3 regions of the Pseudoalteromonas sp. S3776 genome follow, and region 3 is predicted to be linked to each of the others. Evidence: predicted binding sites of a transcription regulator. Region 3 holds the regulator's gene; each other region holds the start of a gene.

Region 1 (10,630 bases), on a different contig from region 3:
GTAATTGCACTGAGTTATTAAAGTGCGCTTGTAGAGCGTTGCTAAGGATTGGAAAATGTGTGCAACCTAGTACAAGTACATCTATATCTGAGTTAATGCGCAAACGCGTAAGCTCTTTATGTAGTTTGAATGTATCTAGTTTTTGAGAAAAAAATAGCTGCTCTGCCAATGCCACCAGCTCCACACTGCTATATAAACTCACTGTTACCTTACTGGCATGCTCTTTTATTAGTGTATGAGTATAGTGGCTTGCCACTGTGGCAGGGGTTGCTAATAAGCCGATGTGCTTTGTGCGGGTTTCTTCAGCAGCAGGTTTTATTGCCGGCACTACGCCGACTATAGGTATTGAAGTAATTTTGCGTACTTCACTTAAGGCTGATGTAGAAGCTGTATTGCAAGCTATAACAATAAGATCGACACCAAGCGCATTTTGCTCAATAAAATAAATGAGTGAGCATAAGCGGCCTATAATAGTTTGCTGAGTTTGCGCGCCATAAGGGAGTAATGCATTATCCATAAAGTAGCTGTACTGTGCATTTGGAATACGCTTTTGAATATGCTCAAGCACAGTGGTGCCACCTATACCTGAATCAAATACCATTATGTGGGCTGACAAACTTTGGTTCCTACTGTTTACTAAGAACGGCAGTTTGCCATGAGGTTTTTATAAAAGAAAGCAGTTTAGCTTTGCTCAGACTTTAGTGCGTCGAGTGACTCGCCCGCTGAATTCAATTGGTTTAGGTTTTCAAACATTGCTTGGGTGTAATCAACGAGCTGATCGACCGCTGCTTGATCTTGGTTTAGCCACTCTATAATACCGGCAAGCTGATCTTGTAGGCCTAGTTGCGATGCTTTATTAAATGCATTTTTTAGATCGTCATTAAAAGGTGCGATCGCATCGGCTACCTCTTTTGTTGGGTTTGGCTGATATTGCTCATAACTTTTAACGGTAGCAACTGTTTTTGTTTGGCGAAGATCCATTGAAAATGCAACAAGTTGCTCACTGCCTAAGCTCAGCTCTTGTGCTTTTTCAAACGCTTCATCTAAGTCACCACTAAAGAATGTTTTACTTACACCTTGTAGCTCTTCCATCATGGCATTAATAGCATTTTGCTCTTGTTCGTTTAAATCACCATTAACTGACATTGAAAAAGACAGCTCACGAGATTGCGACGATGAACTGGCAAACGATTCGCTGTTATTACTTTGCTGATACCCGCTCGCTGTTTGCGACTCATATGCATCAGCAAAGCTAATACTGACTTCATCACCTTCGGCTGTTGTAAACTTATACTCGGCGTTACTGCTCATACTTACATATTGTGCTTGGCTTACGCTTACACTGGCCGGTTGTGGATTAAATAGAGTTTGCTCAAACTCATCAAGCCCCTCAAAAATGCCTTCTTTTGACTTATCGATGCCCTCTTGCATTTCTTCGTTAAATACACCGGTGCCTTTTAGTTCATCAACCGCTTCGTCTATACCGGTTTGAACTCCAGTGCGCGCATCGTCTAACATATTTTTTAATTTATCGTCATCGGCTCCATTGGCTTTGGCTTTATTAACTGCGCCCGAGACAAAGTCGAGTACATTTTTTACTATTTCATCAAAATCGAATAAAGGTTTATCGGCTTGTTTTTGCTCAACAGGTAAACCTAGCTGCTCTGCCATTTTGTCGCCAAGCACTTTTGCAGCAAGTTCTCTGCCTCGCTGTAATGAACTTTCTTGCGGAGATTGGATTGTTGGCTGCTGTAGCGCCTCTTTATTATTGAATTTGTTTACGTTGTTGTTTGGCGTATAGCCATAATTACCGATTTTCATGATCCACCTCCGTTACAAACTTAGCTTATTATCGGCTAATAGTGATAAAACTAAAGTGTATGTTTAAAAAAACAGCAACTTTATTATCAGCAAAACTAGACAAATACTGCTCGCTCCCTACAATAGCGCCGATAAATAGATCTCATAGATAAGGTAGTAGCATTAATGGCAGTGATTAAAATAGATACCACACAGTACGATACGCAGCTAACTGAGAAAGAGCAGCGTATTACGTCGCAATTTAAGCGATTTGGTGTGCAAGCGTTAGAGGTGTTTAGCTCTGAGCCAATTAACTACCGCCAACGTGCTGAATTTAGAGTATGGCACGATGGGGATGATCTATTTCATATTATGTTTGATCAGGCCACGAAAGAAAAAATTCGCGTCGACACCTTTGACCCTGCAGCGCCATTAGTTGGTGAAGTTATGCAGGTGATGATTGATAATTTAAAGTCATGTGAAGTATTACGTCGTAAGCTGTTTCAAATCGATTACTTATCGTCATTAAGTGGCGAAATTTTAGTAAGCTTGCTTTATCACAAACCACTCGATGATCAGTGGCTAACTGAAATAAAAGCCCTGAAAGAAAAACTGAGCAGTAAGTACAATATTGACTTTATCGGTCGTGCGCGCAAACAAAAAGAAGTACTAGGCAATGATTTTGTTACTGAGCGTTTAACCGTAAACGGCCAGGAGCTTATTTATCAACAAGTAGAAAATAGCTTTACGCAACCTAACGCTAAAGTGAATATAAAAATGCTGGAGTGGGCACAAGACTTATGTAAACCACTTAGAAATGACCTACTGGAGCTTTACTGTGGTAATGGTAATTTCTCTATCGCATTAGCGGGTTCATTTAATCGCGTATTAGCTACTGAAATATCTAAGTCTTCTGTGCATTCAGCGCAATACAACATTGCTAAAAATAAAGTAGATAACTTAGATATAATTCGCATGTCGAGTGAAGAGTTTACCCAGGCAATGAATGGTGAACGTACCTTTTCGCGTTTAGAGGGGATAGATTTAAAAAGTTACGATTGCCAAACTATTTTAGTCGACCCTCCACGTGCAGGTATGGATACCCTTACATGTGACTTAGTGGCCAACTACGAGAACATTATTTATATATCGTGCAACCCAGACACACTTGAGCGCGATTTAGATCATTTAACCCGCACTCATCATGTTAAGCGCTTTGCGATATTTGATCAGTTCCCTTATACGCATCACATAGAATCGGGTGTTTTCTTACAAAGAAAATAGTGAGTTAATATTATAATGCCAGCACCTTTATAAGTGCTGGTATTTGATTTTCACTAAACACTTCAATTTGATGCTCCATCAGCAACTTAGCAGTCATACCCATGCCCTGTACTTTTACCCCACTATGGCTACCATCATAAATTGTATTTCTACCACACGAAGGGCTCGACTCTTTAAGTAAAGCAAAACGAATTGCATGCTCATTACATAAGTCTAGGGCTTTAGCTGCACCTGATTTAAATTCTTTAGTTACATCCTCATAAGTGCTCGTTACTACTCTGCCTTGTTTTATCTCTGCTGATGCTCTAGGGGTTGGCAATCCACCAGCCACCTCAGGACAAAACATAACTAACCTATTTTCTTTACGCCATACATTAATTTGCGGGTGTAATAATGCTTGGCTTTTACCATCGTATCGAACAGGTAAGCCAAATAAACAACTCGATATTAATATTTTTTCCATTACTATATCCCTATAAACAAAAAAGCTCCTTACGGAGCTTTTTTGGTTTTAGCAAATCTTACTTGTTCGCTAAATAGTTAATTAATTTACTAATATCTTCTGGCGCAGTAATACCAGACTCACGGCCTAGGTTTAATTTGTATTTACCATTTACGATAAAGGTTGGTACGCCACGTAGCGCGCCTTTTTCTTTAAAGTAATTTTGGTCACGCTTCATTTTAGAGCTTAATGTACGTACCGAAAAACTTTTGTATAGTTTATCAAACTTATCGCCATCAACGCCCTGCGCTACAAACACATCTTTTACATCTGCAAGCTCGTTAAATTTAGCGCGCTTAGTGTGGATATGATTAAAAATAGCCGCAACAATTTTATCTTTTTGTGGAAGTACTTCCGCGGTGGCTAACGCTTGGCTCATCATTTGTTGGTTTTCTGGATCGCGAACACCGACAAAATCAACATGGCTCTTTTTAAATTTAACGTCTTTGTCTAGCTTTGGCTTAAACTCACCAATTAATGCTTCCATGTTATTACAAGCAGGGCAATAAAATGAGAAAAACTCTTTTACCTCTGGCTTTTTAGTGGCGCGCTCTGCAACCACATCGTAATGCACGCCTTCTTCATAAGTGGCAGCTACACTGCTAGCAGCCATAGGCAGTAGTAATGCAAGTAAACCTGCTTTAACTAATTTGATCATTGTTATTGTTCTCCGAGATTAAAGTGTCAATAAAAACGCAACTAACTCATTCAGTTCTTGCTGGTTATTAATGGTGTTAATGTTTATTTTATATTTATCGTTTACGATAAAGGTAGGCACACCAGTTAGCGCACCTAGTTTTGAATATTTATTTTGTTTGTCTTGCATTGCGCGCTCAGCTGAAATAATTGGCATGCTGGCAATGTCTTGATCAAACGTTGCGCTATCGATACCGTTAACTTCAAGTAATTTTTTAACGTCTTTCATTTGCGTTAAAGGTGCGCGCTGTACATGAATACTTTTAAAAATTTGGTCGCTGATACTTTGTGCTTGACCGTGCTTTTTAGCGATTAAGTAGGCGTAGCTTAAGTTGCTTTGTGCCTGTGGTGATACGCCACCTAAAAAATTAACGTGGTTTTTTATAAATTCAGTGCCCGCAGGTAGGCTTTTTTCAATTGCCTTTGCAACAGGCTCAAATTTAAAACAATGCGGACAGTAAAACGAGAAAAATTCGGTTACTTGCGGCTCTGCGCTTTTTTCTACATCAATAACAGTATATTGGTTATCGGCTTCAAACTGTGCAGCAAAGGCTGCAAATGGTAAGCATAAAAGTAATAGGCTCAGTTTCAATTTTTTAAGCATTGGTATCTCGTGTACTTTTTAAATAAAATTTTATGGCAATAACTTCAGCGGGGCTTCTTGCAATGCGGCAAGTTGCTCTTTGAGCGCTAAAATTTGTTGCTCCCAGTATTTGTCTTCAGCAAACCATGAAAAGTTCCGTACGAACGCCGGATCACTCCATCGTTTAGCCACCCAACCCATATAGTGAATAATACGCATTGCACGAAGCGGTTCAATTAATTTGAGTTGAGCGTGGTCAAAATCACAAAACTCTTCATACGCATTTACAAGGGTGTCTAACTGTAACAGCTGTGTTTGACGATCGCCACTGAGCATCATCCATAAATCTTGAATGGCCGGCCCTTGGCGAGCGTCATCTAAATCAACAAACATAAGTGCTTCGCCTGCCCATAAAATATTACCTGCGTGGCAATCACCATGTAAGCGTATCGTTTGCACATTTTTATACTGAGCTTGCGCTTGCTCAATAACCAAGTCCAATATGGTGTAAAAAGCCGTGCTGATCCCCATAGGTACCAAATTACTTTTTTGCAGATGAACTTTAGCTGTATGCAAATATTCTTCGCAGCTAAACGTGGGTCTGTGCTCAAATGCTTTGCTTTTAGCTACTTGATGCATTCGGCCAATTAAACGACCCATTACATCAAGCTGATCTAAGTTATCCACCTCAAACTGCCGCCCGCCTACACTTGGAAATAACACAAATACATAACCTTTGTGCTCAAATAAGCTTTCTCCGTTGTGCTTAATGGGTGCAACAACGGGTACTTCAGCCTCGGCAAGCTCGTATGCAAAGTCATGCTCTTCTTGTATTTGCGCTTTGCTCCAGCGCTCAGGTCGGTAAAACTTAACAACGTAGCGCAGGCCATCTTCCGCCTTAAATTGGTAGACTCTGTTTTCGTAGCTATTAAGTGCTAATAAACCTGACTCTGCATATACACCAACGCTTTCTATCGCATCGAGAATTAAGTCGGGCGTTAAATCTTCAAAACTAAATTTACTCATGGGCTTCTTAATGTAAAAAGCGGGTTACCCCGCTTTTGTTAGTGTGTTTATCGCGCTTTAAAAAAATTACTCGGTTGCGATATGCTTTCATCGGGGTCATTAACCGGTGAAAGTACAAAGTTAAACTCCGTCATTGGCGCTTTTAAATCATACGGGTCCATCACAAGTGACAGTGGCACATTATGCGATTGCCCTGCTTGCACTGTAAATGTTTGTTTGCCAATGTACTTAAAGTTTTCAAGGCCTTGAACATCAATATTAAAGGTTTGCTCGTACTGCGCCTTGTTGATTACTTTTAATGTATAGGTGTTTTCTACCAAGCCATTAAAGTCAACACGATACAGTTGGTTACGGTCTCGTATTATGTCAAAGTCCATAGGCTTTCTAAATGCAATGTTAGCCACCAGCGCACTGGTAAGCACCACCAGAATGACCGTGTAACCTATGATTTTAGCTCGCAGTGGGTTGGTTTTATTTTCAGGTGTTTCGAGATTACGCTCTGTAGTATAAGAAATAAGACCACGCGGATAATTCATTTTATCCATTACACCATCGCAGGCATCAATACATGCACCACAGTTAATACACTCGGCTTGCAAACCATTACGAATATCTATCCCTGTAGGGCACACCTGCACACATAAGTTACAGTCTATACAGTCGCCCATTTCTAAATCTTCGTGGGCAATTTTACGCGAACGTGGGCCTCGGCTTTCGCCGCGTTTTTCATCGTACGTTACGGTGTAAGTGTCTTTATCAAACATAGCCGATTGAAAACGCGAATAGGGGCAAATGTGTAAACACATAATTTCACGCATCCACCCTGCGTTAGCGTAGGTACACGCGGCAAAGAAAACAATACTTACCAGCGCGTAGCCACCTACATTAAAAGTAACAAAGTCAGGGAGTAATTCACGGATAGGCGTAAAGTATCCGACAAACGAAATCGCCGTATATAAGGCAAATAAAACCCAACTGGTGTGCTTTGATGTTTTTCGCCAAAACTTATCAAAGTCCATCGGGCGTTGATCTAGCTTTTTACGCTGATTCGCTGTGCCTTCAAACTTTTCTTCAAACCAAATAAATATAAAGGTCCATACCGTTTGCGGGCAGGTATAGCCACACCATACTCTTCCATAAAAGGTAGTAACCAAAAAGAGTGCAAACGCGGCCAACATAAATATAAAGGCTAATATAGTGAAATCTTGCGGCCACAGCGTTAGCCCAAAAATATTGTACTTTTGACCTACTAAATCAAATAACACAGCTTGCTGGCCATTAAAATTTATCCAAGGCAAAAGCATAAAAGCAAGCATGCCTAATAAACCTATACGCTGTCTAAGTAACTGATGAAGCCCTTTTACTGCGCGAACATAAATTCGGTTACGTGGATTAAACCTGTCGTCTTGACGGCTTAAATCCGGTTGTTGGATTTTAACCTCTGCAGGTATATTCTTTACTTTAATTTGCTTGTCCATCGAAGTTCCTCAACGCCGCTTGGAAATAAAAACGTAGCAATATGTGCGTATTCTATACAGTAACTGTAGTTCGTTAATGGTAAGTGTGATTAGTTTAAATAATCAGCTGTTTGAATACTTTCAGATATTTCAGAAATATCTAACTGCTGTTGGCTATTATAACAATGCTGGCTAAAATTACAGGTATAGATTGCTAATAATTTATTCATCTCAGTTACTTGCTTTTAAAATGCAGTTTATTACACTGCTTGCTAAAATTACCCCATTAAGATCAAGGTTTACGCATTTATGAAAAAATTTATTATATTGGTCATTTTGATCCTTGCGTTTTTTACTATTGATCACCCATTAGTCAAAGAGCCCCGTGAAAAGCTATTAGGTGAAGGTGTGGGTTTTTTAAGTGATGCGAGCAAAATAAACCGTAGCCCTGCAGCCAATATGGCTAAAAACCGTATTAGCAGTGCATTAAAGCTATCTGAGTCTGAGAACGAATATATTGAAAAAACCTTTACCACTGATGATTCAGTGCAGTTATTTCATTTACGTTATTGCCGCGAGCGTGACTTAAATTTATATTTTTACGAAGAGCGTTTAAATACAGTGTGTAAAATTGTATCGGATGCATTAGATCAAAAGAGAGCTAAGTAGTGGATTTTTCGCAACTAAACAAAAAAGCGAGTGACTCTTTTCAGAAACAGCGCACAATACTTAAAAAGCTATCGCAAGGAAAAACCTTGTACTGTGAGCAGTGCGGCGAGGTGTTAACACTCGATTTAGCCACCAATGAACCGGGTAAAGGTGTTGTTAAGTGTAAAAAAGGCTGCACTGATATTATTTTAGAACTTGGCGCTTAATTATCCTAAGCGCCGTTTAATACCTAAAGGCTACTCTTCCCACCCTTCATCTGTAATCAGCCCACTGTTTATGGCCACCACCTCAATTAGCTCGGCAAAACCTAATGCAAAGTCGCCCATTGATTCGTACTGATACTGATATAAGGCTTCGAGTGTCATGTTGTTTTGCTGCGCAATTTGCACTCTTGTTTGCTCATCAACAGCAAAAAAGCTAAGCGTACTTAGCGCACTCTCTAGTGCTTCTTTGTACTGAGGCTCTAACGCAGGAGCTGTTAATAGAGGTTGTGCGTATTCTTGAGTAGCACGTAAAAAACCTTCACTCCAGGCTTGGGTATACTCAAGGTCAAAATCAGCGGGTAACTTGTAACCTGTTTCAAATACTTGCTCACTAATTTGATGGTACAACGCCATAAATAAAAACAGTATTTCTTCGTCTAAATCGTTAGCCGTATTAGGCACGATATGCGCTAACCACTGGTGAACTTCTAATGGGCTTGGCGAGCAAATAACCCCAAATAGATAGCCTTGGCTTTTTGTTAATGACATAGCCTGAGGTTGTGTACTCAAAAATGCACTTAATTGCTGTGCGTGTTGTTCGTTAAACTGTGGTAATTGCATTAAATCTCTTTTGTTACATTAAAAATTAAGTGGGTAGCGGCCCTGTGCATCAGGGCGGCCTAAAAACTTAACCGCGTCGTGCACATCTTTGGGTAAGCTGGCATCAGGTTTAACATAGCCTGCTACTTTAAAGTCAAAGTTAGCTTTAAGTGTTGCGTCGGCTTCAAGGCCTAAGGTGTTATCTGGGTCGACCAAAATGGCTATATCGCCCGACTTACAGCTTAACATGCCACTCAGTGGCCCAATATTAAACCAGCCATTAAAGCCTTTAACATCTATATTTGGGCTGGCAATCTCGCCTTTTAATGACTCACAATAAGGCACACCTGAGGTGTACTCATTCAGCTCTAAAATGACACGACCTTTGGCGGTAGCCGGTATAGGTAATGCAATACGTTGCATGGCACGCTCTACGGTCGAGCGAATTATACCATCGGTAACGGTAACCACATTATTAAATAGTCCGTAATTCACATCAGCATAGCCCGAAATATCGCTACGCTCACGCGGGTTACCAAATTTTAAGTTAGCATTTAAATTGCCAGTAAATAACTGCAAGCCAGCAATATCCCAGCGAACATTATTTAGCTGTTCGTCTTGATAGCGCACCTGCATCATTTGACCTTGCCACACAGTCCCTACGGTTTGGCCTATTTCAAGCTGCTTTGGTAGGTACGGCTTAGCTAGGTCTAACGCAATGGCCGCTGGTAATTTCATTATGCAAAACACAATAAAGCTAATAAAAAATACCACTGATAATATTATTATTTTTTTCATTCATTACTTCTCTAGTACTAAGCGACTTACACGTACAAACCCTGATTTATCATCTTTGCTTAAATCCAGGTTCTCTACTCTTAAGCCATGCTGATTAACCAGTTCATCTAACCATTCTATTAATTGATTAAACTCTACCGAATCAAGCGTTAAACGTAACGAGTTATCGTTAGGCTGCATTTTACTAATAGTAATACGGTAGCGACTACGCGTTGAATTAACCACTTGGCTAATGTTTTGATTGCTAATTGCCTGCGTGTTACCCGCCGCTTTTAACTTTACTATGCTTTGATCAACCCATACGAGCAGTTCTTGTTGAGTGACATACGACTTTTTGGCTTTATCTATGGCGTTATTTAAAGGTCTAAAAATGCCCATTACTAAAACAAAAACAACAAATATACCACCAGCAACCATAATCAATTGCTGCTCTTGCTCTTTTAATGAGCGCCAGTATTGCATTATCTGCTTTTTCATACTGCACCTCGCAGTTTTATTTCGCCTACTACAAAGTCGCCATCGTTATTTAACGACCCTTGTTCAACCGTTAATCCTTGTTGCTCCAGTATACTTTTTACTTTACCAAACGTTTGAAAATCTTTTGCGCGTGCGCGTATTCGCAGCTCATTACGGCGCTTATCGTAACGTAGGGTTTCTGGCGTAAATTCGCTTATTTGCGAAAATACGCCAACTAATTCGCTGGTCAAATCTAAAAACCCGGCTTCACTTTCGCCATTAATGGTTTTAAGCGCGCCCCTGATTTGGCTTTTAATTAAGTTAGGACGTACTTTAGTTCCTGGGAATGCTTTTTGGTATCTATCTACCACCTGGGCTTTAGCAAGCTCAACACGCGAGTTAAGTTGATTTAGTTCAATCAGCTTTATTGCAATGGTAGCAAATAAAGCAACACCGGTAATAATGGCTGCGCCCTTCCAATAACCCCACCACAGTGCACTTTTCTTTTTAAGCTGGTACATACCTTGACGTAAATTAAATTTAACGCTGGTAAGTT
Region 2 (10,630 bases), on a different contig from region 3:
CAAGCTTTGCGGTATCAAGCACTTCATTAAGGAGTCTCAATAATGAACGCGCCGCATTATTGACTGTAACCAAATGTTTTTGCTGTTCTTGGTTTAGCGGTGTGTCCATGAGTAGGTCGCTAAAACCGATAATAGAATTCATTGGCGTGCGAATTTCGTGGCTCATATTAGCCATAAACGATTGCTTAGCGTGCGCAGCTTCTTCAGCTTGCAATTTAGCTTGTTCTAGTTTGTCTTCGTATTCTTTTTGCTCTGTAATATCAACGAGCACCCCATCTATCCACTGCGGGTTATTCTCTTTATCAAGGGTTATACTGCCTTTATCGAGTACCCAGGCGACTTTACCGTTGCGGTGGCGTATACGGTATTCTACCGAGTATTTTAAGCTTGAGGTCATGGCTTGTGCTACGGCTTCGTTAACCGTTGGTTGATCTGTTTTTAAAATGAGATCATTAAATTCAATGCAGCTTTCTGTGAACTCTTCTGGCGTGTAGCCTGTGAGCTCCGTTATGGTCGGGCTGATAAATAACATGCTCCAGTTTTCATCGTATTTACAACGAAAAGCAGCGCCAGGCATATTATCCATTAAAGAGCGGTACTTTTGCTCTTTTTCAATAAGGCTTTGTTGCAAGGCGCGTTGTTCGGTTAAATCGGTGATAAAGCCAACATATAACGGCATCTGGTCGGGCTGGTTAACTTCTCCTATGCCTAAGCGTATTGGGAAGAGGTGGCCATCTTTGTGCTTAGCAGAGACATCTCTATTTATACCAATTACCTTACCAAGATCTACATTTTTGGCGTTAGACAAATAGCCATCGTGGTGGCGGGCGATTTCATCGGCCATCAGCATTTTTACATTTTGCCCCTGAACGTCACTTTCTCGCCAACCAAAAATTTTGCTGGCAGCTTCGTTAAAGCTCAATATAATGCCGGTGTGATCTATAGTTACAATGCCATCAATAGCAGTGCCTAAAATAGCATTTAAGCGCGATTCATCCGCCGATTTTTCCTCAAGTAATAAGCGGTATCTTACCATGCCATTTATAACTGCAATAACACAAGTTATAGCAACCGTCGCGGTAGCTATGGCAATAGCCACAAAAGCAAGCTCAGTGGTTGACTCTTGATAATCAGGTAAAAGCGGTGTGGTTGCAACAAAGCGGGTAGCGGCCATACCCATGTAGTGCATGCCTGCCACTGCTGAGCCTAAAATAATAGCGGTAATAGCACGCGCTTGTATCTGTGATAAATTAGGTAGCAAACGCGTTAAATAATAACGGGTAAAAAGTGCTATAAACGATAAACCAACAGCGACCACGATCGATAAAGCAAACATGGCTGGGTCGTAACGTAGTAACGGGGCCAGCTCCATAGCCGCCATGCCACTGTAGTGCATTGTGCCAATACCTGAGCCAAGTAAAATAGAGCAAATAATAAGGTGTTTGAACGAGCCTTGCGATTTTACTAAAATCGAAAAGGCATATTGGCATGCAATAAATGCAGGTAAAAAAGATAAAAGGGTTATCAGCGGATCATAACTTATATCTGTACATAGCGAAAAAGCCAACATACCTATAAAGTGCATGCTCCATATGCCGGCCGATAAAACAGTGGCTCCGGTTATATTGGCTAGGCGTTTATAGCTTTCGAACTGTGTTTGCTTAGCTACATCAACTAACCATACGGTAAAAAAGGCCGCAAAAATAGCGGTAATGACCGATAAACTAACCAGTATAGGGTTATATGCACCATTGATAATAAGGCTCGGATCTTGATCGGTTATAAAAAATGCAGAGAGCATAACGACTCAAATTAGTATCTTTATTAAACTAGTTTAATAGATTTATTATATAAATAAACTGTTAATCTAATAATTTATACTATAAATCTGTGAAGTTACTTTTTCTTGTAAAAATATTAACATACGCAGTGCACTTCATTAATAAAACGTTATTTTGAGTTAGTAAAAAATACTGAACCTATTTATTTATCGTTAAATAACTACATTGAATAGATAAGGCTTTATAATAGGCTTTTTTAGATTTTGAGCATACACCTTGTTTGAGTATCAGTTAAAGCGAAGTACAAGGCGTAAAACAGTGGCAATAAAAGTTAGCCAACAATTAGTTACTGTTTATGCACCTACGCACGTATCAAAAATACATATAGAACAATGGCTGCTCAGTAAAAAAGAGTGGGTAGCTGCGCAATTACATAAACAACTTAATGCTATTGATGTTCATCAATATCCATTTAAAAGTCAGAAAGTTACGGTGTTTGCTAAACCATATACTATTACTTTCGCTAAAGGGACACGCTCGTATGTTCAGCAGTCCGACAGCGAGTTTATTATTTACACTTCTAAACGAGTAAAAAAACAGCTCGAAAAACGTAAGCAGCTACTTTGCCTTGCTCTTGAAGAAATGCTAACAAACTACATTGAAATGCGTTTAGCCTATTATTGCCAACAGATGTCAGAAGCATTACCGACTAAATTGACGATTGGAAGTTATAAACGTAAGTGGGGGAGTTGTAATTCTCGACGAGAACTAACCTTTAACCTAAACCTTGTTGGGGCACCGCATCATATAATTGATTATGTTATTGTGCACGAATTGGCTCATTTAACGCATTTAAACCACAGCAACGCTTTTTGGAAGCGCGTAGCTAAATTTTATCCCGATTATAAATTGGCATCAGCATGGCTTAAAAATCACGGGGCAACATTACAGTGGGTATTTGATAATTAGTCTAAAAATGAGATTTAAATAGTGATAAAAAAGAGATAGAAAAAGATACTGAAGATAAGAAGTGGTGGAGGGAGCTGGATTCGAACCAGCGAAGGCTGAGCCGTCAGATTTACAGTCTGATCCCTTTGGCCGCTCGGGAACCCCTCCACACTATTTTGTTACATTTGGCCCCACTTAACTTAGCGGTAAGAAAAGTGGTGGAGGGAGCTGGATTCGAACCAGCGAAGGCTGAGCCGTCAGATTTACAGTCTGATCCCTTTGGCCGCTCGGGAACCCCTCCAATGCAACGGCGCTGATAATAGCAAACTGCGTATTTAAGTAAAGAAAAAAGCTAAAGAAATTTGAAATAAAGCCGATAAATATCTACCAGTTATCATAATCGGCTAAAGACTATGCAAATCGATGATTTGTTAATCACAGAGAGTCAGCTAAAGACCAGGCTAAATAAAAGTGTGCATGAAAATCGCAGAGGTGAATTCTCACTTTTATTAGCGATGCTATCGCATGATGCGCTGGATTTTAGTCAATTTCACTTGCCAAAAAGTGAGACGCATAGTGCTTATGTAGACGAAGAACAGTTAAGGGAGCGCTTTGGTGCTGGGCCAAAGCAATTATTAGCTCCCGATAAATTTGATATGAGCATAGGGCAAGAGCACGCATCGGTGATTGTTCAACAAGGTGAGCAAGCAGGTATGAAAGCAATAAAATTAAGTCACTGCTTAAACCCTGAGCCACTAGCGATTAGAGATGATAAGTTACATATTCCTTTAACAGTAATCGATAATTGTGAACTATCAGTACGCAGACGCTTAAATGACACGCACACCGCGCTTGCAAGTCCACAAATGGACGCCGCAGCATTTTATGACGATTTAACTAATGAGGCTATACATAAGCCATTGCTTGTTGCTAACGCATAAAAATAATTTAACACTTGTACGTTTTAAAAGCCTAAAACACCTTATATTTAATAATCGGTTATGCAATAAAATAGAACAATTCTTTTTTTGTTTAAAAAAAGCATCCACAAATTAAATGCAATTGCTATAATGGCTGCAAATGGTATGACTTGAGTGCCATTATCATTAAATCAAGGTAATTAGGAACGTAATGAAGAAAACATTCACGCTAAATCATGAGAAAATCAAATACCCTCGTATGGTTGATGCTGCAAAGCATGAAGTGAAAAAATATTTGAAAAGAGAGCGCAATAAAACGCTACCTGTTGAAGCTGATTACTGGGCGTTTGACTGTAAGTTTGGCACAAGTGCCGATGATGCCGAAGTTGTTCACGTAGCTGAAATTAACAACAAGATCAGCGAAATCGAAAAGCAGGCGCTTACTTCATTCTATGTTGAGATTTTAGCTAGACCTGCGCAGCGTGAATCGTTCGATTTAGATGATGATGAATAAAAACCCAATAACAATATTGTAGAAAATGGACCTAAATGGTCCATTTTTTGTTTTAGCTAGTGGTTAAGTTCGTTATTGAAATTACTTAAGCGTCGTTATACTTTAAGTGTATTACTTTATAAAGCGTGGCATTTTTTATATTTCTTAGCACTTCCGCAAGGGCAGGGGTCATTTCTATTAACTTTAATATCGGCTACCGGATTAATAATACCCTCTAAATAACGCCATTCACCATCCTCTTTTATAAAGTCTGATTTCTCATCCAGTTCACAATATAAGTTTTGGTAAAAATAATACGCGTTAAAGGCAACAGAGCCTCGCTCATCACTTTGTTTTGTGTCGCGTACAACTAATTTTACAAAGCGGCAGCTATTGGCAAAGTCAGCAATTTCATTTACTGGGTTTTGTGCTTGTTTTTCTTTAGCGTAAGTTTTAAATACATAAGATGCATTTTTTAATGCATAAGCACTAAAACGCGAACGCATTAATTGCTCAGGTGTTTCTGGGGTTTTTATATCAAGATGATAAGGTTGGCAACAGTCGCCATAATTAAGCTGACTGTTGCATTTGCAGGCGCTGGTACTGGTTACACTCATAAAATACTAATTAACATAAATCAAAAATGTATTTTACCAAGCTTATTGAGTAAGTGATATTGCTGTAGTGCTGGTTTTTTTAGTAAAGCAAAATAGCTTAGCGCTTCTTTTATTTAAATTAAGCGATAAATTAACAAGCTGTTGCTCACTGACTATGTCGGTCCACGTAATAATGGCTGCAAAATTTCCATTATGAAGTGCGGAGTTAAGCACATACTCTAAATTTACTAAATGCTTTTGCCTTATCACAAGCAATTTGCTGGTATCAATAGAGCAGCTATCTAGTAAGGCTTTACTGGGCACATGGTCAGGCGCAATTAGTAAGGTCCACGCATTCGAGCTATTGTATTGGTGCAACACTTTTAGCATCTCAAATGTTGCAGAAATTTCATCTTCGACTTTTATTAAGTTTACTAACTCATTTTCGTCATGTTGTTGGTAGCTTTTAACGTTTCTTACGGTAATTGGCTGTAGCATAGGTCTCACTCACTGGGTTTATATACAGTACATGTATACAGTAGTTTATACAGTTGTTGTGTGCAAGTGTTTTTTGTTATTTTTTATACAGTTGATGACTTTAAAAAATAAATAATAAAAATAACACTTTAAAAACAGTTGCTTATAATTTATCTGTGAGAGTGAAAAATGAGGGTGCTTGCGCAACTGTATAAAGTGTAGCAGCGCTATACAGTACTTAAGAGGTGGCTATACAGTTGTTTTAATGTGTTTTACAGTACTTAGCAATACAGTAGTTAGTCATTTTTGGGGATTAAGTGAGCATACTGTATTTGGTGTATTTGCTCAAACAAGCTTGCTGCGTAGCACTGAGCGTCTTTAAGACGTTTGGTGTCGATATATTTTCTTAAATCATCTAAAGCAGCGGTTGCCGGTTCATAGCCTTGGCTGCTGGCTAAACTAAGCCATGCTGCTGCGTGAAATACACTTTTTGGTACGCCTTGGCCTTTGACAAAAAATAATCCTAAATAAAACTGGGCGCGATGATTTCCGGCCATTGCGGCAAGACGCATCCATTTAGCTGCCAATGGTGCTTGATTATGTTTTAAATAATACAGTGCTTTATTAAGTGCTGTGTGCTCGCTTACATCACTATTGCTTTCAGCGCTTTGGTTTATAGGCTGAGTTACAAAGTCTAAAATGTTGTTTAATTGCTGCTCTAAGTCTTGTCCGCTAGGCTGAGTCTTATTCATACATTTTCTTTTATATAGTTTCTACGTCAACAGTTTAGTATATCGCAAGGTAAAATGTCCTGTTTATACTTAATTTTATGATAAAATCTCGTCACTTTTTACAACCACAAGTCTATTATGCTCGAAGCTCTATTTAAACTCCGCGAAAACAACTCCAATGTGCGACGCGAAAGCATTGCAGGAGTCACTACTTTCATCACTATGGTTTACATTGTATTTGTTAACCCTGCAATGCTTGCTGAAGCAGGCATGGATCAAGGTGCTGCATTTGTAGCCACTTGTATTGCAGCTGCTATTGGCTGTTTTATTATGGGGCTGTGGGCCAATTATCCTTTAGCACTTGCGCCAGGTATGGGCCTTAACGCATTTTTTACTTATGGTGTAGTTTTAGGGATGGGTTATAGCTGGCAGGCTGCATTAGGTGCGGTATTTATGTCTGGTTGTATATTTTTAATATTAAGTTTGTTTAAGGTCCGCGAGTGGATAATTAATGCGATTCCTTTGGTTTTAAAACAAGCTATAGCAACAGGTATAGGCGCGTTTTTAGCGTTAATTGCACTAAAAAATGCAGGGATTATTGTTTCAAGCCCAGCAACATTAGTGCAGCTTGGTGATATCACTTCGGCGGGCCCTTTATTAGCTATATTAAGCTTTTTTGTGATTGCGGCTTTACTTTATCGCGATATAAAAAGTGGCGTACTTATTAGCATTTTGCTAGTAACAGGTATTGCGTTAAGCCTTGATTTAGTTCAGTACCACGGCGTAATTTCAATGCCACCGTCTATTTTACCTACGTTTATGCAACTTGATTTTGCAGCGGCCCTTGAACTTTCCATGTTAAGCGTAATTTTTGCGTTTTTGTTTGTTGACTTATTTGATACATCAGGGACGTTGGTTGCGGTAACTCAAAAAGCAGGCTTAGCCGATGAAAAAGGCAACATGCCGCGCTTAGGGCGTGCTTTAAGTGCAGATAGTACAGCGACCATTGCCGGCGCAATGTTGGGTACTTCAACAACCACTTCTTATATTGAGTCTGTGGCCGGTGTATCAGTTGGCGGGCGTACTGGCTTAACAGCCGTCGTTGTAGGTGTATGCTTTTTGCTAATGATGTTTTTTGCGCCGCTTGCGCAAATGGTGCCAGCTTATGCAACAGCGGGTGCTATTTTATACGTTGCGGTATTAATGCTGCAAAACCTTAAGTTTGTGAACTGGGATGATATGAGCGATGCAATTCCGGTAAGTGTTGTACTGCTTATGACGCCACTTACATTCTCTATTGCACATGGTATTGCGCTTGGTTTTATATCGTATACTGCGGTTAAGTTACTATGTGATAAACGCGATCAAGTGAGTATTAGTGTGTGGATTTTAACGGCGCTGTTTATTATCAAGTTTGCGTTTTTATCATAATAGCTAATGCCGATTCGTTGAATTAACAGATGTACTCAAGGGCGGGTAAATTATTATTTAGCGGCTATCACTCAGTGCCATTGCCTAGTTATACCGTGTATATCTCTTGCAGTGGTAAATGAGAGTTTATAACGGAGTGAGTGCTAGGTAGTGCCCTAAAGTACATTTGTATTCACCCATGGTAAAAACAGTTTAGCAGATACAAAAAAGCCCATACATTGTGTATGGGCTTACTTTTGGTTATTTAAAATTACCATTTCTTTTTAGGGGCAAATAACACATCGAGTTCATCTTGCTCAGCTTCTGCTTTTTTCTTAAGGGCGGTGGCGTTTGACGCTTTTAGCTCAGTACTTATTTCTTCTAAATAGGCTTCGACTTCTTGGCGTTTAGTATTTACGTATTCATCTGAATAGGTAACGGCACTAAGCGTGGCATAGGCTTTCTCAAAATACTGCCTGGCAGAGCCCACCATACTTGCCGAACGAGCAGATAAACCGCGTTTTATTTGGCTTTCTATATTAATTCTCAGTTGTAATTTTTCTAGACGCTTGTCTTCTGCGGCAAATACTTGGCTATCTACGCGTCCTTTACTATGCTCCGAACGCATAATTACTCTAAGCTTTTTTATACCTTGTATTAACGAAACTAATTGTTTGTCGTTACTTGGTAGCGATAAGTTGTCGTTGCTATTGCCTTGTACTGGCGCACTTAGCTTTTCTTTTGCTTCGTTCATCCTACTTTTTAATGCTTTAGAATTAGGTGAGTGTTTCACCATGGCGTTTAGCGCCTCGTAACATCTACGTTGCAAAGCGCGTATAACATTTTCAGAAAGCGGAATATTGGCACTATTCATTAGCGCCTCTTCGGTTTCTTCGATTATCGCTTTTTGTTTTGTTAATTCTTTACGACGTTCAACTTCTTGTTTTTCTTTATGCTGTTGTACAGCGCTTACCCACAGTGCAATCACTATTAGCGCCACTATAAGCACAATTATAATCGAAACGATCATGGCTTAACTCTCGGATTCACAATCTATTTTTTTATATTACATCAAATATATGCTTTGAGGGTAGCTTTGCGCTGATTAACTTTAAAATATGTTAAAAATTAGATATAGGAATAATGTATTATAAGTTGAACCTGAATAAACATCGCTACCTGAAGCGAATTTATTATGCTAGCCTTAGCGTCTAAATAATGAAGGTATAAGTATGCATTCAGGCAAGTATTGTATAAAGTAAACTTGTCTCTGTAGCTTGCTCCCTTCATGCTGGCCTAATAACAACGTTAAAACTGCAACCATGAAATTACAACAACTTAGATACATAGTAGAAGTTCAAAATCATAAGCTAAACGTATCAGCTACCGCTGAAAGTTTATTTACCTCACAGCCTGGTATATCTAAACAAGTGCGTATGCTAGAAGATGAGTTAGGTGTACAAATTTTCGGCCGCAGTGGTAAACATTTAACGCATGTTACAAGTGCCGGTGAAGAAATAATTAACATTTCTCGCGAAATTCTTTCTAAGGTCGAAGGAATAAAAGCCGTTGCTAATGAGCATACCTTGCCTGATCAAGGTAAACTAAATATAGCCACTACACATACTCAGGCTCGTTACGCTTTACCCAGTGTTATCCAAGGGTTTATGAAAAAATACCCCGCTGTTTCGCTGCATATGCACCAAGGTACACCACAACAAATATCCGATGCGGCAGCGCGCGGAGACGCTGACTTTGCCATCGCAACAGAGGCGCTTCATTTATATTCAGATTTAGTTATGCTGCCTTGTTATCATTGGAATCGCAGCATTGTAGTGGCAAAAGATCATCCATTAGCACAAAAGGCCGACAGTTTAACTGTTGCTGATATAGCTCAGTATCCACTTATTACGTATGTATTTGGTTTTACTGGTCGCTCTGAACTCGACAAAGCATTTAACGCACATGGCCTTGAGCCACACATTGTGTTTACTGCAACAGATGCCGATGTAATAAAAACGTATGTAAGGTTAGGGCTAGGTGTAGGTGTAGTTGCCTCAATGGCCGTTGATCAATTAAGTGACACTGATTTAGTGTGTATTGATGCTAGTCATTTATTTGAAGCGAGTACAACTAAAATTGGCTTTAGAAAGGGCAGTTTTTTACGTACTTATATGTATGACTTTATTGAACGTTTTGCCCCGCATTTAACTAAAGAGCGAGTAGAGCGCGCTAGTTTGTTACGTAATCAAGAAGATGTTGATGCGTTGTTTGCAGACATAGAACTGCCGGTAAAATAGCAAAGCTTTGTACTAAAAATAAAAAACCGCGTATTACTAAAATACGCGGTTTTTTGTTTTTATACGCTTAACATTCAATAATGTTTACCGCTAATCCACCGCGTGCGGTTTCTTTGTATTTGGTTTTCATGTCGTTGCCAGTATCAAGCATGGTTTTAATGACTTTATCAAGCGACACCTTTTGCTCGCCACTGCCACGTATTGCTAGGCGCGAGGCATTAATTGCTTTAATGGCGCCCATGGCATTGCGCTCAATACACGGTACTTGTACCAATCCGCCTACAGGGTCGCAGGTTAGACCTAAATTATGTTCCATGCCTATTTCTGCGGCGTTTTCAACATGTACTACATTACCACCAACAATTTCGGTGAGTGCGCCGGCAGCCATTGAACAAGCCACACCCACTTCACCTTGGCAGCCTACTTCTGCACCCGAAATAGAGGCATTTTTTTTGTATAAAATACCAATAGCCGCTGCGGTTAATAAATAGCGCGTGGCTATGTCGCGGTCCACTTCTTTAATAAACGTGTGGTAGTACATTAGTACGGCAGGTAATATACCCGCTGCGCCATTTGTAGGCGCAGTAACTACGCGACCCCCCGCGGCATTTTCTTCATTTACAGCAAGGGCAAATAAATCCACCCAATCCATTGCTCTAAGCGGGTCATTGCTTACTTCTACATTGAGTTTTAAATATAAGCTAGGTGCACGGCGTTTAACTTTTAAACCACCAGGTAAAATGCCCTCGGTGCGCATGCCTCGCTCTATACAGGCTTTCATAACTTGCCAAATATTAAATAGCTCGTCTTTAATATCGTCTTCTTTGCGCAGCGTTTTTTCGTTGTGCATCATTAAGGTTGATACACTCAAGCCGGATTCTTTACATAGCTCTAGCAAATCTTTTGCGCTTTCGAATGGGTAAGGCGCAGGGTTTTGTTCGCGTATATCAAGGGCTGCTTGTTTTTCGTTTTCA
Region 3 (10,630 bases):
CTGTACGGTGTAGGAGGGGCGATGGCTGAAGATTCAGGACAAGAAAAAACAGAAGAACCCACCTCCAAAAAGCTCGAAGACGCTAAAAAGAAAGGGCAAATAGCGCGTTCAAAAGAGCTAGGTACTATGTTTGTACTTATTTTTTCTGCCATTTCGTTATTGTTGTATGGCCCAGAAATAGGCAAAGGTTTGTACAATATTATGGGGAGAATGCTGTCTTTAAACCGCACTGAGACTTACGATACCACTAAAATGTTTGCGGTGTGGAGTGAGGTGGCCAGTGCGCTGCTGTTTCCTATGGCGATGTTTGTTTTAATTATTGTTATTGCGGCCTTTATTGGTAATACCTTACTCGGCGGCTTTAATTTTAGCTGGGAAGCTGCAGCACCTAAGCCTAGTAAAATGTCGCCAATGAAAGGCTTTAAACGCATGTTTGGCCCTCAAGCTGCCATAGAGCTGGTAAAATCCATATTAAAGTTTGCGCTGGTGGCTATTTTTGCGGTGTTTTTAATCCAAACTTTTTTTGATGAGATTTTACATTTAAGTATTGAAAGTGCACCGAGCAATATAATTCATGCCCTTGAAATACTCTCGTGGATGTTTTTAGGCTTGTCGTGCACTTTGGTGATTATTGCCGCAATAGATGCCCCTTATCAAAGTTATAACCACAACAAACAACTTAAAATGACCATGCAGGAGATCAAAGACGAGTACAAAAACTCAGAAGGTGATCCGCAAATTAAAGCGCGTATTAGGCAAACACAAAGGCAAATGTCGCAGCGAAGAATGATGCAAGATGTCCCCGATGCCGACGTAATTGTAACCAACCCTACCCACTATTCTGTAGCGCTAAAATACGATACTGAGCGTGCAGGTGCGCCGATTGTACTTGCCAAAGGGATAGATGAAATGGCTATGCAAATTCGTAAAATAGCCAAAGGTAACGAAGTACCGATTGTAGAATCTCCAATGCTTACGCGGGCACTTTACCATACCGCGGAAGTAGGCCAGCAAATACCTGATCAATTATTTACGGCGGTAGCACAGGTTTTAGCTTATGTATTTCAGCTTAAACGCTTTAAAAAAGGACGTGGTAAACGACCTATTCCGCTTAAGTCTAAACTGCCTATACCTGATGACTTCAAATACGATTAGAGTGTGTTGAGCTAACTACACTTTAAGGGGGCGCCTCGGTAAATACCAACACGCCACTGCAAATTCAAACCAAAATGCCAATACAATCTTGTCTCTAACCAGCTTTAAAATTTGCATCAATAATCAATGAATCTATTGCGGGCTCTATACTTGGAATAGTTATTGCAAATTCAGGCCAGTGTCAATTTATTGAATTGTAGAGTTATGGATTTTAAAGCGGTATTACAACAACTTAACAAAGACAAAAAAGAGTATGCCAAAGGCGTAGGCACACCGCTTTTAGTACTTGCAGCGCTGGGTATGGTTATTTTACCGCTGCCACCATTTCTTCTTGATATCTTATTTTCATTTAATATTGCTCTTGCTTTGGTTGTTTTATTGGTGACAGTTTACACCATGAAACCGCTCGAATTTGGCATGTTTCCCGCGGTATTGTTAATCGCTACTATAATGCGTTTAGCCCTCAACGTTGCCAGTACGCGAGTTGTACTTCTTGAGGGGCATAACGGGGGGGATGCCGCTGGTAAAGTAATTGAAGCATTTGGCTCAGTGGTAATTGGCGGGAACTACGCGGTTGGTTTAGTGGTGTTTTTAATTCTTATCATCATAAACTTTGTTGTAATAACCAAAGGTGCTGGGCGTATCTCGGAAGTATCAGCTCGTTTCACGCTAGATGCTATGCCGGGTAAACAAATGGCGATAGATGCCGACTTAAACGCTGGCTTTATTAGTGCAGAGCAAGCACGTGAGCGCCGTAGCGAAGTAACCCGAGAAGCTGACTTTTATGGCTCTATGGATGGGGCGAGCAAGTTTGTAAAAGGCGATGCCATTGCCGGTATCGTGATATTAATTATTAATATTGTTGGCGGTTTATTTGTGGGCATGATACAGCATGACTTGAGCTTTAGCCGCGCAATGGAGGTGTATACTTTACTTACCATAGGTGACGGCCTTGTTGCGCAGCTTCCTTCATTACTGCTCTCTATTGGTACAGCTATTGTTGTTACCCGCCAAAACGAATCGCATAACATGGGTGAACAATTTAAAACCCAGTTAGGTAACGAAAAATCTTTATTTATTGCCTCAGGCATTTTGATCATTATGGGTTTAGTCCCGGGTATGCCTCACATTGCCTTTTTAAGTTTAGGGGCATTACTTGGCTACTTAGCTTACTTTACGCAACAGCAAAAACTAAAAGCCGCCGCGTTAGCAGAGCAAGAAGCACAAAGTGGTGCTGCACCTGGTACTGGTGTAGCGAATAAACAAGAACAAAAAGAGCTTGGCTGGGACGATGTACAACAAATAGATGTAATAGGTTTAGAAGTTGGTTACAGACTTATCCCACTGGTTGATCAATCTCAAGGTGGTGAGCTGCTCAACCGCATTAAAGGGGTGCGTAAAAAGTTATCTCAAGAGCTTGGTTTTTTGGTGCCACCTGTGCATATACGCGATAACCTAGAATTAGACCCTAATGCATACCGCATCACCATGATGGGTGTTTCAAGTGGTGAAGGCGAACTAAAACATGGCGATGAACTGGCCATCAACCCTGGACAAGTCTTTGGTCCTATTAAAGGGGTCGAAACCAAAGACCCTGCGTTTGGCTTAGATGCGGTATGGATAAAGCCAGATCAAAAAGACGAAGCACAATCACTTGGTTATACCGTGGTTGACTCAGCCACTGTAGTAGCCACTCACATTAGCCAATTACTAACAAACAGTGCTGCATTATTGCTAGGCCATGAGGAGGTTCAAAACCTACTTGATATGCTAGCTAAAAGTCATCCACGTTTAGTCGAAGGCCTAGTGCCAGAAGTGCTACCACTGACAACCGTTGTAAAAGTGCTGCAGAATTTATTAAACGAAGGTGTGGCTATTCGTGATATGCGCTCTATTGTTCAAACCCTTGTAGAGTACGGCCCACGTAGCCAAGATGCAGATGTATTAACCGCTGCAGTGCGTATTTCGCTGCGCCGTTTAATCGTACAAGACGCTGTGGGCATGTCATCAGAAATCCCTGTCATAACCTTGGCGCCTGAGTTGGAACAGATGTTGCATCAGTCATTACAAAATGCTGGCGACGAAGGTGCCGGAATAGAACCAAGCCTTGCTGAGCGACTTCAAACATCATTAAACGAAGCGCATCAGAATCAAGAAATGGCCGGAGAACCTTCAATATTGCTAACGTCAGGAATGTTACGCACTGTGTTATCTCGTTTTGTTAAGTACACCATACCGGGTTTAAGGGTGATGTCTTATCAAGAGGTACCAGATGAAAGACAGATCAAGATTGTCAGCTCAGTAGGCCAACAATAAAGATTTTAACAGGGGTTGAACCATGAAGATTAAACGTTTTTTTGCTAAAGATATGCGCACCGCACTGAAAGAAGTTAAAGATGAGTTAGGTGTTGATGCCGTTATTATGTCGAACAAAAAACTCGCTAATGGTGTAGAAATTGTTGCCGCAGTAGATTATGACAAAGCAGCCCCTAAAGCCGCAGCGCAACCACAGGCAGCGCCAGCTCCTCAAAGAGCTGTTCAACAAAACGCTCATAACTTTGTAAAGCCAGAGCCGCAGCGTGCGCAACCTGAGCCACAAGCAGCAGTCGCCGATAGCTTACAAGCATTATTGGAGCGTCAGTCGCCGCGTCCTCGCTCTCCTGAACTTGCTTCTATGTTTTCGCAATCAGGTATTGATACATCTGAGCATTATCAAGAGCCTGCACAGCCACGTACTACAAATATGTTTGCACGCGAAAATGAAGCGCCAAAACGCATGCAAACCCAAGCTGACAGCTTAGGCTTTGATGACCTAGATCAAGATTTTGACGAGCTAGATACGCCGGTTGCACCGCGTAGCCAAGCTAATAATAACGAAAGCGCTCAAATGAGCGCAATGCGTGATGAAATGAACGCAATTCGCCAGTTACTAGAGCACCAAGTATCGGGTTTAATGCAGCAAGATATGGCGCGTCGCGACCCAACACGTGCATGCATGATTGATCGGTTAGTTGGCATGGGGATAGATAAAGACGTTGCAGAGCAAATGGCGTGTTTTATTCCTGATGACGTATCGCGCCAGCAAGGTTGGAAGGCATTATTACAAATGGTTGAAGATCAAATGCAGACCACCAATAATGAAATTCTTCGCCAAGGTGGTGTGTACGCACTTGTAGGGCCTACTGGTGTAGGTAAAACAACCACAGTTGCTAAACTTGCAGCATTAGGGGCACAAAAATATGGCGCCGACAAAGTCGCCCTTATAACGACAGATACTTACAGAATAGGTGCTTATGAGCAGCTTGCTACGTATGGCCGTATTATTGGTTGTGGTGTTAAACAAGTAAAAGATGCCAATGAATTAGCTGAAGTTTTATATCATTTACGTAATAAGCGTCTAGTATTAATTGATACAGCGGGTATGAGTCAACGTGATTTACGCTTAACTGAACAGCTAAACACCTTAATGCGTAACCAACGAGTAGATATACGTAGTTATTTAGTATTAAGTGCTACTGCACAAATAAATGTTCTACAAGAAACGGTGAGACATTTTAAAAAGGTTCAGCTAAGCGGTTGTATTTTCACTAAGTTAGATGAATCATTAAGTTTAGGTGAGATTATTAGTATAGCGATTCAAAATCGTCTTCCGATAGGGTATCTTACTAATGGTCAGCGTGTACCAGAAGATATTCGCGTTGCAAATGCTGAAAAACTAGTAAAAAAAGCTGAGCAATTGTATTTAAAAAGAGCAAAAGCACAACATTCAAGGCACCAAGCGGTGGCGCCAAGCACAGTAGGGATGTATGATTAACACAGTATTAGATCAAGCAAGCGGCCTGCGCAAAATGAGTCAAAACAATAACAACGGCGTAAAAGTTATCGCTGTCACCGGCGGTAAAGGCGGGGTGGGTAAAACCAACGTCTCATTAAATACTGCGATTGCTTTAGGACAGCAGGGTAATCGTGTATTAGTATTAGATGCCGATTTAGGCCTAGCTAATTGTGATGTAATGCTAGGACTACGTGTTGAAAAAAACTTATCTCATGTCCTTTCGGGTGAGTGCGAACTTGATGAGATTTTAGTTGAAGGCCCAGGCGGCATTAAAATAGTGCCTGCTACATCCGGCTCGCAAAGTATGGTGGAGCTAACCCCTTCTGAGCATGCGGGCTTAATTCGTGCCTTTAGTGAGCTTAATACAGAATTTGATATTTTAATTGTAGATACCGCCGCCGGTATTTCTGACATGGTGCTGAGCTTTTCTCGTGCAGCCCAAGATGTAATGGTTGTTGTGTGCGACGAACCGACCTCTATTACTGATGCTTACGCGCTTATTAAAGTACTTAGCCGCGAGCATGGCGTTTATAAATTTAAGATTGTTGCTAACATGGTGCGCAGCATGCGTGAGGGCCAAGAACTTTTTGCCAAGCTGTCAAAAGTAACTGACCGTTTTTTAGATGTGTCAATGGAACTTGTTGCGACCATCCCATATGATGAAAATATGCGTAAATCTACGCGTAAGCAAAAAGTCATTGTCGATCTTTTCCCTAACTCACCAGCAGCAGTCGCGTTTAAAACATTAGCGACAAAAGCAGTAAAGTGGCCTATACCTAATCAACCTTCAGGGCATTTAGAATTTTTCATTGAGAAGCTAGTAAACGGCTGATTATGACAACTTCGGTGAAAAGAGCTATGGGATATCAATCAACACAAAATTTAAATGTGATTGTTGAAAAGCATGCGTCGCTTGTCAAAAAAGTGGCGTGTCATTTGATAGCTCGTCTTCCTCCTAGCGTTCAGCTCGATGATTTAATTCAATCAGGAATGATAGGCCTTATTGAGGCCTCAAAAAACTTTGATGCCAGTAAAGGAGCAAGCTTTGAAACGTTTGCGGGTATTCGCATTCGCGGCGCTATGCTCGATGAAATGCGCAGGGGTGACTGGGCTCCTCGCTCGGTGCACCGTAAAAGCAGATTAGTCGCCGAAACCATCACAGAATTAGAAAATAGCTTAAATAGAGAGCCAAAAGATACTGAAGTAGCTGAAAAACTTGATATTTCGCTAGAAGAATACCATCATATTTTAAATGATGTTAATTCCAGTAAAGTGCTAGGTATAGATGACCTTGGGGTAGATGAAGATGTTATTAGCCCTGCAGGTCAAGATTTAGCGCTAGACAAACCATTTAATAATGTTAAAAATGAACGGTTTAATAATTCATTGTTAGAGGCGATAAAGTCTTTACCAGAGCGTGATGCGATGGTGCTTTCTTTGTATTACAACGATGAAATGAATTTAAAAGAAATTGGGCATATACTCGATGTAAGTGAATCGCGTGTAAGTCAGATACATGGTCAGGCGATGATTAAGCTCAAAGCAAAAATCAATGACTGGATAAACTAGTAGTAAGTAAATTATAGGTTAAGACCTCACCGGAGGATGTTTTGGATAAAAACATGAAAATTCTTGTTGTTGATGATTTTTCTACAATGAGACGTATTATAAAAAATCTGTTGCGTGACCTAGGGTTCACGAATGTTCAAGAAGCTGATGATGGCTCTACAGCATTACCTATGTTGCAAAATCAGGTTTTTGACTTTGTAGTAACCGATTGGAATATGCCAGGGATGCAGGGTATTGACTTGCTACGAGCTATTCGAGCTGATGATAAATTAAAACATATTCCGGTTTTAATGGTGACAGCAGAAGCTAAAAAAGAACAAATAATAGCGGCAGCGCAAGCAGGTGTTAATGGTTACATTGTTAAGCCATTTACTGCAGGTACTTTGAAAACTAAATTAGAAAAAGTGTTTGAACGCTTAGGTTAATGAGAGGAGAGGCTTATGTCAGCACCAGCTGCGCCTCAAATTACTTTAGAACAAGCTCGTCAGCTCGTTGTTTTTTTAGAAAACGGTGAGCAAGATAAAGCTGACCAATTAATTTTAGATACTGCCTCTCAAGAGCAATCGCAGCTTTTTGCCGAAGTAGGTAAGTTAACGCGTCAGTTGCACGAAGCTCTTAAAAGCTTTGAACTTGATACGCGTTTAACCGATTTAACTACTGATGCAATTCCGGATGCAAAAAAACGCTTAAACTATGTCATGGAAATGACAGAAAATGCAGCTAACAAAACAATGGATGCGGTAGAAGCAAGCCTCCCTATTGCACAGCAGCTAGCAGATGAAATTGCACATATTAAGCCTACTTGGGATAGGCTTATGAACCGTGAAATTGAGCTGGGCGAGTTTAAAACTTTATGCCACAGCATCGATAAATTTATGAATAGCTCTCATCACAAAACTGATGAGTTGCAGACTTTAATGACCAATGTACTCATGGCGCAGGATTTTCAAGATTTGACCGGCCAGGTTATCCGCCGAGTAATAGAGTTAGTCAGAGAAGTTGAAGAGAGTCTAATTCACCTTTTAACAGCATTTGCCGCACAAGATGACAGCACTGTTGAAAGTAAAGAACAACAAGAAACAGAAGAACTGGTTGCCGCACAAACATTAGCAGGTCCTGAAGGCCCTATTATTGATAAAGAGTCGCGAAGTGATGTTGTATCTGATCAAGACGAGGTCGACGACCTATTATCAAGTTTGGGCTTCTAAGAGGAGAGTAACTGCATGAGCTTTGAAGTCGATGAAGATATTTTACAAGACTTTCTTGTAGAGGCTGGAGAAATCCTTGAGCTTTTATCTGAACAGTTAGTTGAGCTAGAAAATAACCCAGAAGATACTGAGTTACTAAATGCTATTTTTAGGGGCTTTCATACCGTAAAAGGGGGAGCTGGCTTTTTAGCTATGACTGAGCTTGTAGACGCTTGTCATGGTGCTGAAAATGTATTTGACCTCTTGCGCCAAGGGGTTAGAACCGTTAATTCAGAATTGATGGATGTGATTTTACAAGCACTAGATACCATTAACGAAATGTTTGCTACTATTCAAAACCGCGAACAGCCAGACCCAGCAGATCCTCAATTATTAGAAACCCTTCATAAACTTGGTCAACCGCCTTCGGATGACGAGCTTACAGAAACAGTCCCTGAAGTTGTTGTACAAGAACCCGCAGCACCTGTTAATGCACCTGATGAAGAAGACCCATTTGCATTTGATGAATTATTTGATGTAGCAGGTTCAAGCCCTTCAGCAGATAGCACGCAGATTGATGAAATTACAGAAGATGAATTTGAAAGCTTATTAGATGAGCTTCATGGTAAAGGCCAAAGCCCGGTATCGCAACCAAGTGCAAGTGCAGAGCCAGACCCAAGTTCAGACATTACTGATGATGAGTTTGACAGTTTGTTGGATGAATTACACGGTGTGGGTAGTTTTGGCCCTGTTGCTGGCAATACCTCAAGCAAAGAGCCGGAAGTTAAAGATACTACACCACCTCCAGTGTCTGTTACAAATGATACTGGCGATGATGAAATCAGTGATGATGAATTTGAAGCATTGCTTGATGAACTGCATGGCAAAGGCGGAGCACCAGAATCAAAAGAAGCTGAGACACCTGCACCGCAGCCACCTAAGGCAGCACCTGTCGCACAAACGCCAGCAAAACCAGAGCCAGCACCAGTTGCTAAGCAAGCACCTGCGGCAAAAGCAGCACCAGCCCCTAAAATGGTTGATAAGCCAGCAAGCAGCGCAACTCCTAAAAAAGCGACGCCTCCGCCTGCTGAAACCACGGTACGTGTTGATACTAAGCGTTTAGATCAAATAATGAATATGGTTGGCGAGCTGGTATTAGTACGAAATAGGCTAGTCAGTTTAGCGACCAATACAGACAGTGAAGCGATGGGCAAGGCGATATCAAATCTTGATGTAGTCACCGCTGATATTCAAGGTGCAGTAATGCAAACGCGAATGCAGCCCATCAAAAAGGTATTTGGTCGTTTTCCTCGCGTTGTGCGTGATTTAGCACGCAGCTTAAATAAAGAAATTAACTTACAGCTTGTAGGTGAAGAAACCGACTTAGACAAAAACTTAGTTGAGGCATTAGCCGATCCGTTAGTGCATTTAGTGCGCAACTCGGTAGATCATGGTATTGAAATGCCCGCAGCGCGTGAGGCTGCGGGTAAACCTAGAACAGGTAATGTTACTTTATCGGCTTCACAAGAAGGCGACCATATTTTGTTAACCATTAAAGATGATGGTGCAGGGATGGACGCTGAAAAGCTGAAAAAAATAGCGATTAGTAAAGGCGTTATTGACCATGATCAGGCAAGTCGTTTATCAGACACTGAAGCATATAACCTAATTTTTGCGCCTGGTTTTTCGACCAAAGAAGAAATATCTGATATTTCTGGTCGTGGTGTAGGCATGGATGTAGTAAAAACTAAAATCACCCAGCTTAATGGCTCTGTTAATATCCAGTCTGAATTGGGCGTAGGTACAATTTTAGAGATAAAAGTCCCCTTAACGTTAGCTATTTTGCCTACACTTATGGTGATTGTTGGTGAGCAAACATTTGCGTTACCGCTTGCTGGTGTGAGTGAAATATTCCACTTAGATCTAACAAAAACCAATGTGGTAGACGGTCAGCTTACAATTATTGTTCGTAAAAAAGCGATACCCCTTTTCTATTTAGAGCATTGGCTAGTTAAAGATGCTGATTGCTCTCAGCGAAAAGCACAAGGTCATGTGGTGATTGTACAAATAGGTACACAGCAGGTTGGCTTTGTGGTTGATTCATTAATTGGCCAAGAAGAAGTTGTTATTAAGCCTCTTGATGCGTTATTACAAGGTACGCCAGGAATGGCTGGTGCAACAATTACATCTGACGGTGGTATTGCACTGATTTTAGATGTACCTAACATGCTTAAGCATTACGCAGGATAAAATGTAGGCATACATGTTTATGCCTACACATAAATTAATAAGAGAGCGCAATGGCCGTAAAAGTTTTAGTTGTTGACGATTCCAGTTTTTTTCGCCGCCGTGTAAGCGAAATTCTTGAACAAGATAGCGGTATTGAAGTGATAGGTTTTGCTGTTAATGGTAGAGAAGCCGTAGACAAAACAGCACAGTTACGTCCGGATATGATCACCATGGATGTAGAGATGCCTGTGCTTGACGGTATTAGCGCTGTGAAAGAAATTATGGCAAGCAACCCCACGCCAATACTTATGTTTTCTTCCTTAACTCGCGATGGTGCTACAGCAACGTTAGATGCACTTGATGCCGGCGCAATGGATTTTTTACCGAAAAAGTTTGAGGACATTGCCAGAAATAACGAAGATGCAATCAAGCTATTGCAAACTAAAGTGAAGGAAATTGGTCGTAGGCGTGCACCTCGTCCAATAAGGCCGTTAACATCAAGTAAGCCAGCTGGTTCACCAACGAGCAAACTAGCGACAACAAGTTCATCAGTAAAACAACCCGATAGAAGCTTTCAACGTGCCGCCCCAGTGCAAGCAACAGCTACATCCAGTATGCCCACGCGTGCTAGTGGTAAACATTATCAAATAGTAGC

What was found. The regulator FliA, encoded in region 3, starts transcription of late flagellar genes. The targets are predictions, from matches to a motif close to CTAAAGNTNNNNNNNNNNNNGCCGATA.
Region 1: a site for FliA is predicted at 1,851-1,877, ahead of CWC16_RS17750 (DUF5610 domain-containing protein). Genes of this name have one in related genera too.
Region 2: a site for FliA is predicted at 3,082-3,108, ahead of CWC16_RS12895 (VC2046/SO_2500 family protein). Genes of this name have one in related genera too.

What each region holds. Positions count from the first base shown of each region.
Region 1 covers NZ_PNCU01000062.1:14,443-25,072, reverse strand. The annotation lists gene murI (glutamate racemase) at 1-616, opposite strand, end outside; gene CWC16_RS17750 (DUF5610 domain-containing protein) at 682-1,821, opposite strand; gene trmA (tRNA (uridine(54)-C5)-methyltransferase TrmA) at 1,987-3,084, shown strand; gene CWC16_RS17740 (2-thiouracil desulfurase family protein) at 3,095-3,547, opposite strand; gene CWC16_RS17735 (thiol:disulfide interchange protein DsbA/DsbL) at 3,606-4,244, opposite strand; gene CWC16_RS17730 (thiol:disulfide interchange protein DsbA/DsbL) at 4,263-4,886, opposite strand; gene CWC16_RS17725 (serine/threonine protein kinase) at 4,917-5,891, opposite strand; gene ccoG (cytochrome c oxidase accessory protein CcoG) at 5,939-7,369, opposite strand; gene CWC16_RS17715 (hypothetical protein) at 7,658-8,017, shown strand; gene CWC16_RS17710 (hypothetical protein) at 8,017-8,223, shown strand; gene CWC16_RS17705 (UPF0149 family protein) at 8,254-8,841, opposite strand; gene CWC16_RS17700 (type II secretion system protein N) at 8,860-9,618, opposite strand; gene CWC16_RS17695 (type II secretion system protein M) at 9,622-10,095, opposite strand; gene gspL (type II secretion system protein GspL) at 10,092-10,630, opposite strand, start outside.
Region 2 covers NZ_PNCU01000031.1:30,478-41,107, reverse strand. The annotation lists gene CWC16_RS12915 (MHYT domain-containing protein) at 1-1,801, opposite strand, end outside; gene CWC16_RS12910 (M48 family metallopeptidase) at 2,100-2,750, shown strand; tRNA gene CWC16_RS12905 (tRNA-Tyr) at 2,813-2,897, opposite strand; tRNA gene CWC16_RS12900 (tRNA-Tyr) at 2,946-3,030, opposite strand; gene CWC16_RS12895 (VC2046/SO_2500 family protein) at 3,143-3,670, shown strand; gene CWC16_RS12890 (DUF6172 family protein) at 3,861-4,163, shown strand; gene CWC16_RS12885 (YchJ family protein) at 4,280-4,759, opposite strand; gene CWC16_RS12880 (SulA-like leucine-rich domain-containing protein) at 4,802-5,236, opposite strand; gene CWC16_RS12875 (tetratricopeptide repeat protein) at 5,512-5,967, opposite strand; gene CWC16_RS12870 (NCS2 family permease) at 6,085-7,377, shown strand; gene CWC16_RS12865 (hypothetical protein) at 7,628-8,386, opposite strand; gene cysB (HTH-type transcriptional regulator CysB) at 8,679-9,656, shown strand; gene CWC16_RS12855 (L-serine ammonia-lyase) at 9,724-10,630, opposite strand, start outside.
Region 3 covers NZ_PNCU01000010.1:44,726-55,355, forward strand. The annotation lists gene fliR (flagellar biosynthetic protein FliR) at 1-13, shown strand, start outside; gene flhB (flagellar biosynthesis protein FlhB) at 22-1,155, shown strand; gene flhA (flagellar biosynthesis protein FlhA) at 1,360-3,471, shown strand; gene flhF (flagellar biosynthesis GTPase FlhF) at 3,494-4,969, shown strand; gene CWC16_RS05665 (MinD/ParA family ATP-binding protein) at 4,962-5,822, shown strand; gene CWC16_RS05670 (RNA polymerase sigma factor FliA) at 5,849-6,559, shown strand; gene cheY (chemotaxis response regulator CheY) at 6,601-6,984, shown strand; gene CWC16_RS05680 (protein phosphatase CheZ) at 7,000-7,767, shown strand; gene CWC16_RS05685 (chemotaxis protein CheA) at 7,783-9,996, shown strand; gene CWC16_RS05690 (protein-glutamate methylesterase/protein-glutamine glutaminase) at 10,047-10,630, shown strand, end outside.